3 regions of the Streptomyces sp. NPDC056373 genome follow, and region 1 is predicted to be linked to each of the others. Evidence: riboswitches for the same ligand, from Rfam matches in the RefSeq annotation. Region 1 holds a riboswitch; each other region holds the start of a gene.
What was found. A riboswitch is a leader RNA that binds a small molecule or an ion and turns the genes downstream of it on or off. The one in region 1 is predicted to bind thiamine pyrophosphate.

Region 2: linked by a shared signal. The riboswitch ahead of ACFCXS_RS04470 (thiamine ABC transporter substrate binding subunit) and the one ahead of thiO (glycine oxidase ThiO) in region 1 are both predicted to bind thiamine pyrophosphate.
Region 3: linked by a shared signal. The riboswitch ahead of thiC (phosphomethylpyrimidine synthase ThiC) and the one ahead of thiO (glycine oxidase ThiO) in region 1 are both predicted to bind thiamine pyrophosphate.

Annotation. Positions count from the first base shown of each region.
Region 1 is NZ_JBHJPX010000005.1:426,663-429,930, reverse strand. It holds gene ACFCXS_RS13390 (thiazole synthase) at 1-227, opposite strand, end outside; gene thiS (sulfur carrier protein ThiS) at 230-430, opposite strand; gene thiO (glycine oxidase ThiO) at 427-1,611, opposite strand; TPP riboswitch at 1,609-1,720, opposite strand; gene ACFCXS_RS13375 (hypothetical protein) at 1,773-2,123, shown strand; gene ACFCXS_RS13370 (NAD(P)/FAD-dependent oxidoreductase) at 2,156-3,268, shown strand, end outside.
Region 2 is NZ_JBHJPX010000002.1:119,837-123,104, forward strand. It holds gene ACFCXS_RS04465 (ABC transporter permease) at 1-876, opposite strand, end outside; gene ACFCXS_RS04470 (thiamine ABC transporter substrate binding subunit) at 852-1,889, opposite strand; TPP riboswitch at 2,015-2,121, opposite strand; gene rlmN (23S rRNA (adenine(2503)-C(2))-methyltransferase RlmN) at 2,146-3,252, opposite strand.
Region 3 is NZ_JBHJPX010000012.1:234,185-237,452, reverse strand. It holds gene thiC (phosphomethylpyrimidine synthase ThiC) at 73-1,857, opposite strand; TPP riboswitch at 1,850-2,039, opposite strand; gene ACFCXS_RS26250 (YibE/F family protein) at 2,112-3,268, shown strand, end outside.

The DNA of each region.
Region 1 (3,268 bases):
AAGCAGCCCGCCGTGTTCGGCAGCACCCGGATGCCGAGCCTGTCCAGGACGGACAGCACCGAACCGTGCACCGAGGCGTTCACCCGGCGCATCGCGACGGTCGTCAGCTCCGTCCCCGAGGCGACGAGCGACCGCTCCAGCACGTCCAGGCTGGGTGCCCCGCCCGTGCCCATGATCAGACGGGACGTGAACGACGTACCACCGAGGGCGAACGGATCGTCGGCCATGGTCAGCCTCCCTGGACGGCGGTGAGGACTTCCACGCGGTCCCCCTCGGACAGGGGCGTGGCGGGCCACTGGGTGCGCGGTACGACGGTTTCGTTGAGGGCGGCGGCCACACCCGAGGGCGAGGCCGTGAGCGACCTCACGACGGTGTCCAGAGCTGTGCCGGGCCCGACGTCCCGGGGCTCGCCGTTGACGGAGATGTTCATGCGGGCTGCTCCGTGAGTGCGGTGGCGGGGCTGAAGCGTTTCGGGGTGAAGGGGCGGGCCTCCTCGGGGAGTTCGCCTGTCGCCAGGACGTGCGCCATGGCGTCACCGGTCACCGGTGTGAGCAGGACGCCGTTGCGGTAGTGCCCGGTGGCCAGCAGCAGCCCGTCCAGACCGGTGGGGCCGAGCAGCGGCGCGTTGTCGGGGGATCCGGGCCGCAGCCCGGCCCTGGTCTCGGTCAGCGGCAGCTCGGTGATGCCCGGGACCAGCTCGTGCGCGTCCCGCAGCAGCTCGTAGACGCCGCCCGCGGTCACGGTGGTGTCCCAGCCCAGCTCCTCGCTGGTCGCCCCGACGACGAGCTCGCCGCTCGCGCGCGGCACCAGGTAGACGTGGCTGCCGCGCACGACCGCGCGCACGGTCCGGCTCAGGAACGGCCCGTGCCGCTGCGGCATCGTCAGCCGCAGGACCTGGCCCTTCACCGGCCGCACCGGAGGCAGCAGGTCCTCCGGGACGCCCGCGAGCCGCCCGCTGAGACTGCCCCCGGCCAGTACCACCTGCCCGGCGGCCGCCTCGGTCCCGTCGGCCAGGACAGCACCCGTGGCCCGGTCCCGGGCGACGGTCAGCCGCTGCGCCCACGCCCGGTGGAAGACCACGCCCGCCCGCTCGCACGCGGCGAGAAGGGCCCCGGCCAGCCGCCGGGGGTCGATCTGGTGATCGCCGTCGACCCGCAGCCCGCCGCGCACGCCCGGCGCGAGCATCGGCTCCAGACGCCGGCACTCGCGCCCGGACAGCCACTGCGACTCCAGCCCCGACTGCTGCTGCAGGACGTGCAGTTCGCGCAGGTGGGTCCGGTCGTCGGCGTCAAGAGCCACGGCGAGCGTGCCGCAGCGGCGGTAGCCGAGGTCCTGGCCGGTCACGTCGGTGAGCTCGGCGGCGAAGTCCGGGTAGCGCCGCGCGGAGGCGAGGTTCAGGCCGAGCAGGGTCTGCTCGCCGTAGTGCAGCTCCGTGACGGCGGCCAGCATGCCGGCGGCCACCTGCGCGGCGCCGCCGCCCGGCTCGGGGTCCACGACGGCCGTGGCGAATCCGCGCTGCGCGGCCCGCCAGGCCGTGACCAGGCCGACGATCCCGCCCCCGACGACCAGGACGTCCGACGATACGGACGTGGATGTGCACGTAGGCGACATGGGCGTCCAGCCCCTCCCTTCGCCGGCATGACCCGGATCAGGTTCGTACGGTCGGAGGCCGCCAGCCTCCCTCTCAGCCCGGTGCGTCCGGGCTCCCGCGAGTGCTTTACGTTGGCCACCCTAGCCCGTTGTCCGGTCCCGCAGTAAGGGAGCCTCAGTCCATGGCCCGATCCCTCGACGGTCTCGTACTCGCTCCGGTCGCCGACCAGGCACCGGGCCAGGTGGGCACCCGTACCCGGTTCACGTACCACGAGCGGGAGGGCGAGATCTGGGCCGAGTACAGGGGTGGCGACGTCGTACGCGGGCACCTCGTGGGTACCCGGGAAGGTGACCGGCTGGACTTCCGGTACGTCCAGCTCAAGCGGGACGGGACCACTTCCTCGGGGCACTGCGTCTCGGCGGTGGTGGAGCTGCCCGACGGGCGGGTGCGGCTGGAGGAGACCTGGGAGTGGGAGTCCCAGCGGGGCAACGGCACGAGCGTTGTGGAGCAGGTCACGGTGCATGAGCACTGACTGACAAAACGTCAGGTGTCTATGGTGATCAGGTGAGCGAGCAGACGCAGCAACCAGGTCCGTCCGCGCCGCGGCGCGTCGTCGTGGCGGGCGCGGGCATGGCCGGGGTGCAGACCGCCGTCGCCCTGCGCGAGCAGGGCTTCACCGGCGACGTGATCCTCATCGGCGCCGAGCCCCACCAGCCCTACGACCGGCCCCCGTTGTCCAAAGCCGTCCTGCTCGGCAAGTCCGAGGGCTCCGCCTTCGACGTGGACTTCGAGGCCCTCGGCATCGAACTGCGGCTCGGCTGTGAGGTGCTGGGCCTGCGCCCCGCCGACCACGAGCTGGACACCGAGGACGGGCCCGTGCCGTACGACGTCCTCGTCGTCGCGACCGGCGCGGAACCCGTCCGGCTGCCCGGCACCGAGGGCGTGCCGGGAGTGCATCTGCTGCGCACCCTGGACGACGCCGAGCGGCTGCGGCCGGTGCTGGCCCGCCAGCACGACATCGTGGTCGTCGGCGCCGGCTGGATCGGCGCGGAGTTCGCCACCGCCGCGCGCGAGGCGGGCTGCGCGGTGACCGTCGTCGAGGCCGCCGAACGTCCGCTCGCCGGGGCGCTTCCCGCCGAGGTCGCCGCTGCCATGGCCGGCTGGTACGCCGACGCGGGCGCGGTTCTGCGGACGCACGCGCGCGTGGAGCGCGTCGAACCCGGTGTCGTCGTCCTCGACGACGGCTCATGGCTGCCCGCGGGCGCGGTGGTCGTCGGCATCGGCGCCCGCCCCGCCACGGCCTGGCTGGCCGGCTCCGGGATCGAGCTGGGCCCCCACGGCGAGATCGTGGCCGACGAGCACCTGCGCACGACCGTGCCGGACGTGTACACGGTCGGCGACTGCGCCTCCTTCCCCTCGGGGCGCTACGGCGAGCGCCTGCTGATCCACCACTGGGACAACGCCCTCCAGGGGCCGCGCACGGTCGCCGTGAACATCGTCGGCGTGGCCACCGGGGAACCGCCGGCGGTGTACGACCCGGTGCCGTACTTCTGGTCCGAGCAGTTCGGTCGGTTCGTCCAGTACGCCGGGCACCACGCCTCCGCGGACACCACCCTGTGGCGGGGCGACCCCTCCGGCCCGGCCTGGACGGTCTGCTGGCTGCGGGGCGAGCGGCTG
Region 2 (3,268 bases), on a different contig from region 1:
GCCGCGCGGCCGGCGCGCGGTCAGGGAGGCGTCCACCAGCCGCAGCGCGGTCTCGCGCCGCCGCACGGTCCAGGCGTGCAGGGCGAGGATCGCGCCCACCGCGACGAACTGGATCAGCGTCAGCACGGCCGCGGTCGACAGGTCGAAGATCTCCGAGGTCTGCCGGTAGATCTCCACCTCCAGGGTGGAGAAGGTGGGCCCGCCGAGGATCTGCACTACACCGAAGGAGGTGAAGGTGAACAGGAAGACCATCAGCGTGGCGGCGGCCACGGCGGGGGCGAGCGCGGGCAGTGTGACCTGCCGCCAGGCCTTCGGCGGCGACGCCCCGAGCACCCGCGCGGCCTCTTCCTGCCGCGGGTCGAGCTGCGCCCAGAGCCCGCCGACCGTCCGGACGACGACCGCGTAGTTGAAGAAGACGTGCGCGAGCAGGATCGCCCACACGGTGGTGTCCAGCCGTACGCCCCACAGCTCGTCGAGCAGCCCGCCCCGGCCGACCAGCGCGAGGAACGCCGTACCGACGACGACCGTCGGCAGCACGAACGGCACGGTCACGACCGCCCGCAGGACCTGCTTGCCCGGGAAGTCGAAGCGCGCGAAGACGTACGCGCCAGGAAGCGCGACGAGCAGCGTGAGCGCGGTGGAGACCGCCGCCTGCCAGGTGGTGAACCACAGGACGTGCCGGACGTCGGACTGCGCCAGCACCTCCCCGATCCGCCCGAGGTGCCAGGCCCCGCCGGTCTTGAGGCCACGCGCGACGATCGCGGCGACGGGGTAGGCGAAGAAGACCGCGAAGAACGCGACGGGCACGGCCAGCAGACCGAACCGCGCCGCCGCGCCCCGCTTGCGGGCGGCTACTTCAGTACGAGTGAGGTCCACGACTTGACCCACTGGTCACGGTGGTCGGCGATCTTCGCCGGGTCCATGGTCTCCGGGTCCTTCGCCTGCGGCCCGTACTTCACGAACTCCGGCGGCACCTTGGCGCCCTCGGTCACCGGGTACACGAACATGTTGAGCGGCATGTCCTCCTGGAACCTCTTGCTGATGAGGAAGTCCAGGAACGCCTTGCCACCCTTGGTGTTCTTGGCGTTGGCGAGCAGCCCGGCGTACTCGACCTGCCGGAAGCAGGTGCCTTCGGCGACGCCGGTCGGGGCGGTGCTCGGCTTGGGGTCGGCGTAGACGACCTCGGCGGGCGGCGAGGAGGCGTACGACACGACGAGCGGCCGGTCGCCCTTGGCCTTCTTGCCGCCGGCCGACCCCGAGAACTCCTCGTTGTAGGCCTGCTCCCAGCCGTCGACGACCTTGACGCCGTTGGCCTTGAGCTTCTTCCAGTAGCCCTCCCAGCCCCCGTCGCCGTACGCGGCGGCGGTGCCGAGCAGGAAGCCGAGGCCGGGCGAGGAGGCGGAGGCGTTCTCGGTGACGAGCAGGTTCTTGTACTGCGGCTTGACGAGATCGCCGAAGCTCCGCGGCGGCTGCAGCTTGTGGTCGGCGAAGTACTTCTTGTCGTAGTTGACGCAGATGTCGCCGGTGTCGACGGGGGTGACCCGGTGCTTGTCCTGGTCGACCCGGTACTCGGCCTCGATCTGCCCGGACCCCTTCGTCTCGTACGACTGGAACAGGCCGTTGTCGAGGGCGCGGGACAGCAGGGTGTTGTCGACGCCGAAGAAGACGTCGCCCTGCGGGTTGTCCTTGGTGAGGATGGCCTTGTTGACGGCCTGCCCGGCGTCGCCGTCCTTCAGGACGGCGACCTTGTAGCCGGACTGCTTCTCGAAGGCCGCGATGACGTCCTTGGACGCGGCCCACGAGTCGTGGCTGACGAGCGTCACCGTCTTGGAGTCGCCGGACCCCTGGCCGCTGTCGGACGAGCCGCACGCGGCGAGCGTGCCGGCCATGCCGAGCCCGACGACGACGGCCGTCAGTCGCTTCTTGTTGTTGCTCACTGAATTCCTCCTGGGGTGACCAGGAGAAGACGCGGCCCTGCCCGGGACTTCTGGGGATCCCGGGCAGGGCGCAACAGCTCGAGTGGTGACCGATCTCCCTACCCAGAATGACCTGGGCGAGGTTCGGAGGGTCTGCGGCCGTGTGCCGCACTCTCAGCGCTGTGGCGCTCCCCTGTCGGAATATGCAGATGTACTTACGACGGTCAGACTACCGTTCGGTGGCGGCGAGCTGACCACATGCCCCGTCGATCTCCTGACCACGGGTGTCCCGGATCGTCACCGGCACACCATGGGCGGCGATGGCCTCCACAAAGGCCTTCTCGTCCTCGGGCCGGGAGGCTGTCCACTTCGACCCGGGTGTCGGGTTCAGCGGGATGAGGTTGACGTGCACGGGCCGGCCCTTGAGCATCCGGCCGAGCCTGTCACCACGCCAGGCCTGGTCGTTGATGTCCCGGATCAGCGCGTACTCGATGGACAGCCGCCGCCCCGACTTGGCGCTGTACTCGAAGCCGGCGTCCAGCACCTCGCGGACCTTCCAGCGGGTGTTCACCGGCACGAGGGTGTCGCGCAGCTCGTCGTCGGGCGCGTGCAGCGAGATGGCGAGGCGGCACTTGAAGCCCTCGTCGGAGAACCGGTGGATGGCCGGGACGAGCCCGACCGTCGACACGGTGATGCCGCGCTGCGAGAGGCCCACACCGTCGGGCTCGGGGTCGGTGAGCCGCCGGATGGCGCCGGCGACCCGGTTGTAGTTGGCGAGCGGCTCGCCCATGCCCATGAAGACGATGTTGCTGAGCCGCGCCGGGCCTCCGGGGACCTCCCCGTCCCGCAGCGCCCGCATACCGTCGACGATCTGGTGCACGATCTCGGCGGTGGACAGATTCCGGTCCAGTCCCGCCTGCCCGGTCGCACAGAACGGGCAGTTCATGCCGCATCCGGCCTGCGAGCTGATGCACATGGTCACGCGGTCCGGGTAGCGCATCAGCACGGACTCGACGAGCGTCCCGTCGAACAGCCGCCACAGGGTCTTGCGGGTGGTGCCCTGGTCGGTCGACAGATGCCGCACGACGGTCATCAGCTCGGGCAGCAGGGCTTCCTGCAGCCGCCCCCGGGCACCGGCAGGAATGTCCGTCCACTGCTCCGGGTCATGCGCGTACCGCGCGAAGTAGTGCTGCGAGAGCTGCTTGGCACGAAACGGCTTCTCCCCGACCGCGGCAACGGCCTCCTTGCGCTCGGCAGGAGTGAGATCGGCGAGATGCCGCGGCGGCTTCTTGGCTCCGCGGGGGGCGACGAATGTGAGTTCTCCGGGCTTAGGCATGGCCGTACCAGTGTCG
Region 3 (3,268 bases), on a different contig from region 1:
CCTCCCACAGGCCGGGGCCCGTCGGCCCCGGGCCTGTGCGTGGCGCGTCGGTTCCGGGCCTGTGCGCGGCGGTCAGTCCGCGATGGGCAGGTACACGCGGTTCCCGCTCGCCGCGAACTCCTTCGACTTCAGGGCCATGCCCTCCTCGACCTCGGCCCGTGTGCCGCCGTGTTCCCGGCGGATGTCCTGCGAGATCTTCATGCTGCAGAACTTGGGACCGCACATCGAGCAGAAGTGGGCCGTCTTGGCCGGCTCGGCGGGCAGGGTCTCGTCGTGGAACTCCCGTGCCGTGTCCGGGTCGAGGGCCAGGTTGAACTGGTCCTCCCACCGGAACTCGAAACGAGCGTCCGACAGGGCGTCGTCCCACTCCTGCGCACCCGGGTGGCCCTTGGCGAGGTCCGCTGCGTGGGCGGCGATCTTGTACGTGATCACGCCGGTCTTGACGTCGTCACGGTTCGGCAGGCCCAAGTGCTCCTTGGGCGTGACGTAGCACAGCATCGCCGTGCCCCACCAGGCGATCATCGCGGCGCCGATGCCGGAGGTGATGTGGTCGTACGCCGGAGCGACGTCCGTGGTCAGCGGGCCGAGCGTATAGAACGGAGCTTCATCGCAGATCTCCTGCTGAAGGTCGATGTTCTCCTTGATCTTGTGCATCGGGACGTGGCCCGGGCCCTCGATCATGGTCTGAACGTTGAAACGCTTCGCGATCCGGTTGAGTTCCCCGAGCGTGCGCAACTCCGCGAACTGTGCCTCGTCGTTGGCGTCCGCGATCGATCCGGGCCTGAGGCCGTCCCCGAGCGAGTAGGTGACGTCGTATGCGGCGAGGATCTCGCAGAGTTCCTCGAAGTTCTCGTACAGGAACGACTCCTTGTGGTGCGCGAGGCACCACGCAGCCATGATCGAGCCGCCCCGGGAGACGATGCCGGTTTTGCGGTTCGCCGTGAGCGGCACGTACGGCAGCCGCACACCCGCGTGGACCGTCATGTAGTCCACGCCCTGCTCGGCCTGTTCGATGACCGTGTCCTTGTAGATCTCCCAGGTCAGCTCCTCGGCACGGCCGTCGACCTTTTCCAGGGCCTGGTAGAGCGGCACGGTGCCGATGGGCACGGGGGAGTTGCGCAGCACCCACTCACGCGTGGTGTGGATGTTGCGGCCGGTGGACAGGTCCATGACCGTGTCGGCGCCCCAACGGGTCGCCCAGGTCATCTTCTCGACCTCCTCCTCGATGGAGGAGGTCACCGCCGAGTTGCCGATGTTGGCGTTGACCTTCACCAGGAATCGCTTGCCGATGATCATCGGCTCGATCTCCGGGTGGTTGACGTTGGCCGGCAGCACAGCCCGACCTGCGGCGATCTCGTCGCGGACCACCTCGGGCGAGACGTTCTCCCGGATGGCCACGTACTCCATCTCGGGTGTGATCTCACCGCGGCGGGCGTACGCGAGTTGGGTGACCGCCTCTCCGCCCCTGCCGCGGCGCGGCTGGCGGGGCCGGCCGGGGAAGACCGCGTCCAGGTTGCGGAGACCGCCACGGGGCGAGGTGTGCTTGATGCCGTCGTCCTCGGGGCGGACGGGGCGGCCCGCGTACTCCTCGGTGTCGCCGCGGCCGATGATCCAGTTCTCGCGCAGCGGCGACAAACCCCTACGGACGTCGGTGTCGACGAGTGGATCGGTGTAGGGGCCCGACGTGTCGTACAGCGTGACCGCCTGGCCGTTGGTGAGGTGCACCTGACGGACCGGCACGCGCAGATCGGGGCGGGTGCCCTCGATGTACGCCTTGTGCCAACCGATGGACTTCCCGGCCTCCTCGGACGTCTCGTCCTGAACGGAGGCAGGCGTGCGTGCGTCCTTGTGGGTCATGAGACCTACTCCCTACGCCGGCATTACCCGGTAACAGGTTCGGCGGTCGACGCAGCGATTTCCGTCCGGCGATGCTTCGTGTGAAACATCACTCGACTCCGGCGATGTTTCATGTGAAACATCGCCGCGACGGAGGTCAGCGCCCTCTCAGCCCGGTGCTCCGAGCTCCCGCGTGTACAAAAGGTGCCCCCACGCTAGCGGCAATTCTGGCGCGGTGAACAGAGGGCCCCCCTCGTTCTTGCGATGATCGGGCGGTGACCACGACTCAGCGCCCCTCCTTCCCACCGCCCGAGCCGCGCCGCGGTTCCGGCGCCGGAACCGGCAACGGCCGTGGTGACGGCCGTGATTTCGCCGCCGGGGCCGGGCGGGGAGGGGCCATGGGGCAAGGGTCGGCCCGGGGGCAGGGCCCTGAGCTCGGGTACGGACAGGACGCGGGGTTCGGGCCTGGGCAGGACACGGGGTTCGGGCCTGGGGGCCGCGGTGGGTACGGGCCGGGCCCCGGACAGGGCACCGATGGTGGGTACGGATCAGGACCCGCTGGAGGTGGCGGTCACGGCGGAGGCGGTCACGGCGGAGGCGGTCACGGCGGAGGCGGTCACGGCGGAGGCGGTGGAGACGGCCCCGGTCACGGCAGCGGACAGAGTCATGGACAGGGCGGTGGCTACGGGCACGACCACGGTCAGGGCGACGACGGGCACAGCCACGGTCACGGCGGTGGTGACGGTCACGGCCACGGCTCCGGCTCGGGTGGCGGGCACGGGCATTCACACAGCCACGGTCCGGCCACGCCTGTCTCGCTGCATCTGCGCAAGGTCATCGCGGCGATCCTGATCCCGTTCGCCGCTGCCGTGCTGGTCGGTCTCGCCGTGCTGTGGCCGGGCGGCGCTCCGGAACACCAGCGCACCGGCGTCGGTTTCGACCGGCAGACGCAGGACGCCACCGTCACCAAGGTGGTCGAGGTGAGCTGCAAGGCGGCCGGTGCTTCGGGCGTACCGCCCACCGGTGACACCTCCACGGCGGAGGGCTCCTCCGCGGTGCAGGAGGAGAAGGGCACCTGCAAGCGGGCGACGATCCGGGTCGACAGCGGCGACGACAAGGGCCGTACGTTCACCGAGATCGTCCAGCCCGATCAGTCACGCCAGCTGCACGAGGGCCAGGAGGTCGTGGTCGCCTACGAGCCGTCGGCGCCGAAGGACCTGCAGTACTCGGTCACCGACATCAACCGCCGTCTGCCCATGGCGCTGCTCGCGGGCATCTTCGCCGTGGCCGTGGTGGTCGTGGGGCGGATGCGGGGTGTCATGGCGCTGGTCGCCCTGGCCATCAGTTTCATGGTGCTGAACTTCTTCATCCTGCCCGCGATCCTGCAGGGCTCCAACCCGCTGGTCGTGGCGGTGGTCGGAGCGAGCGCCAT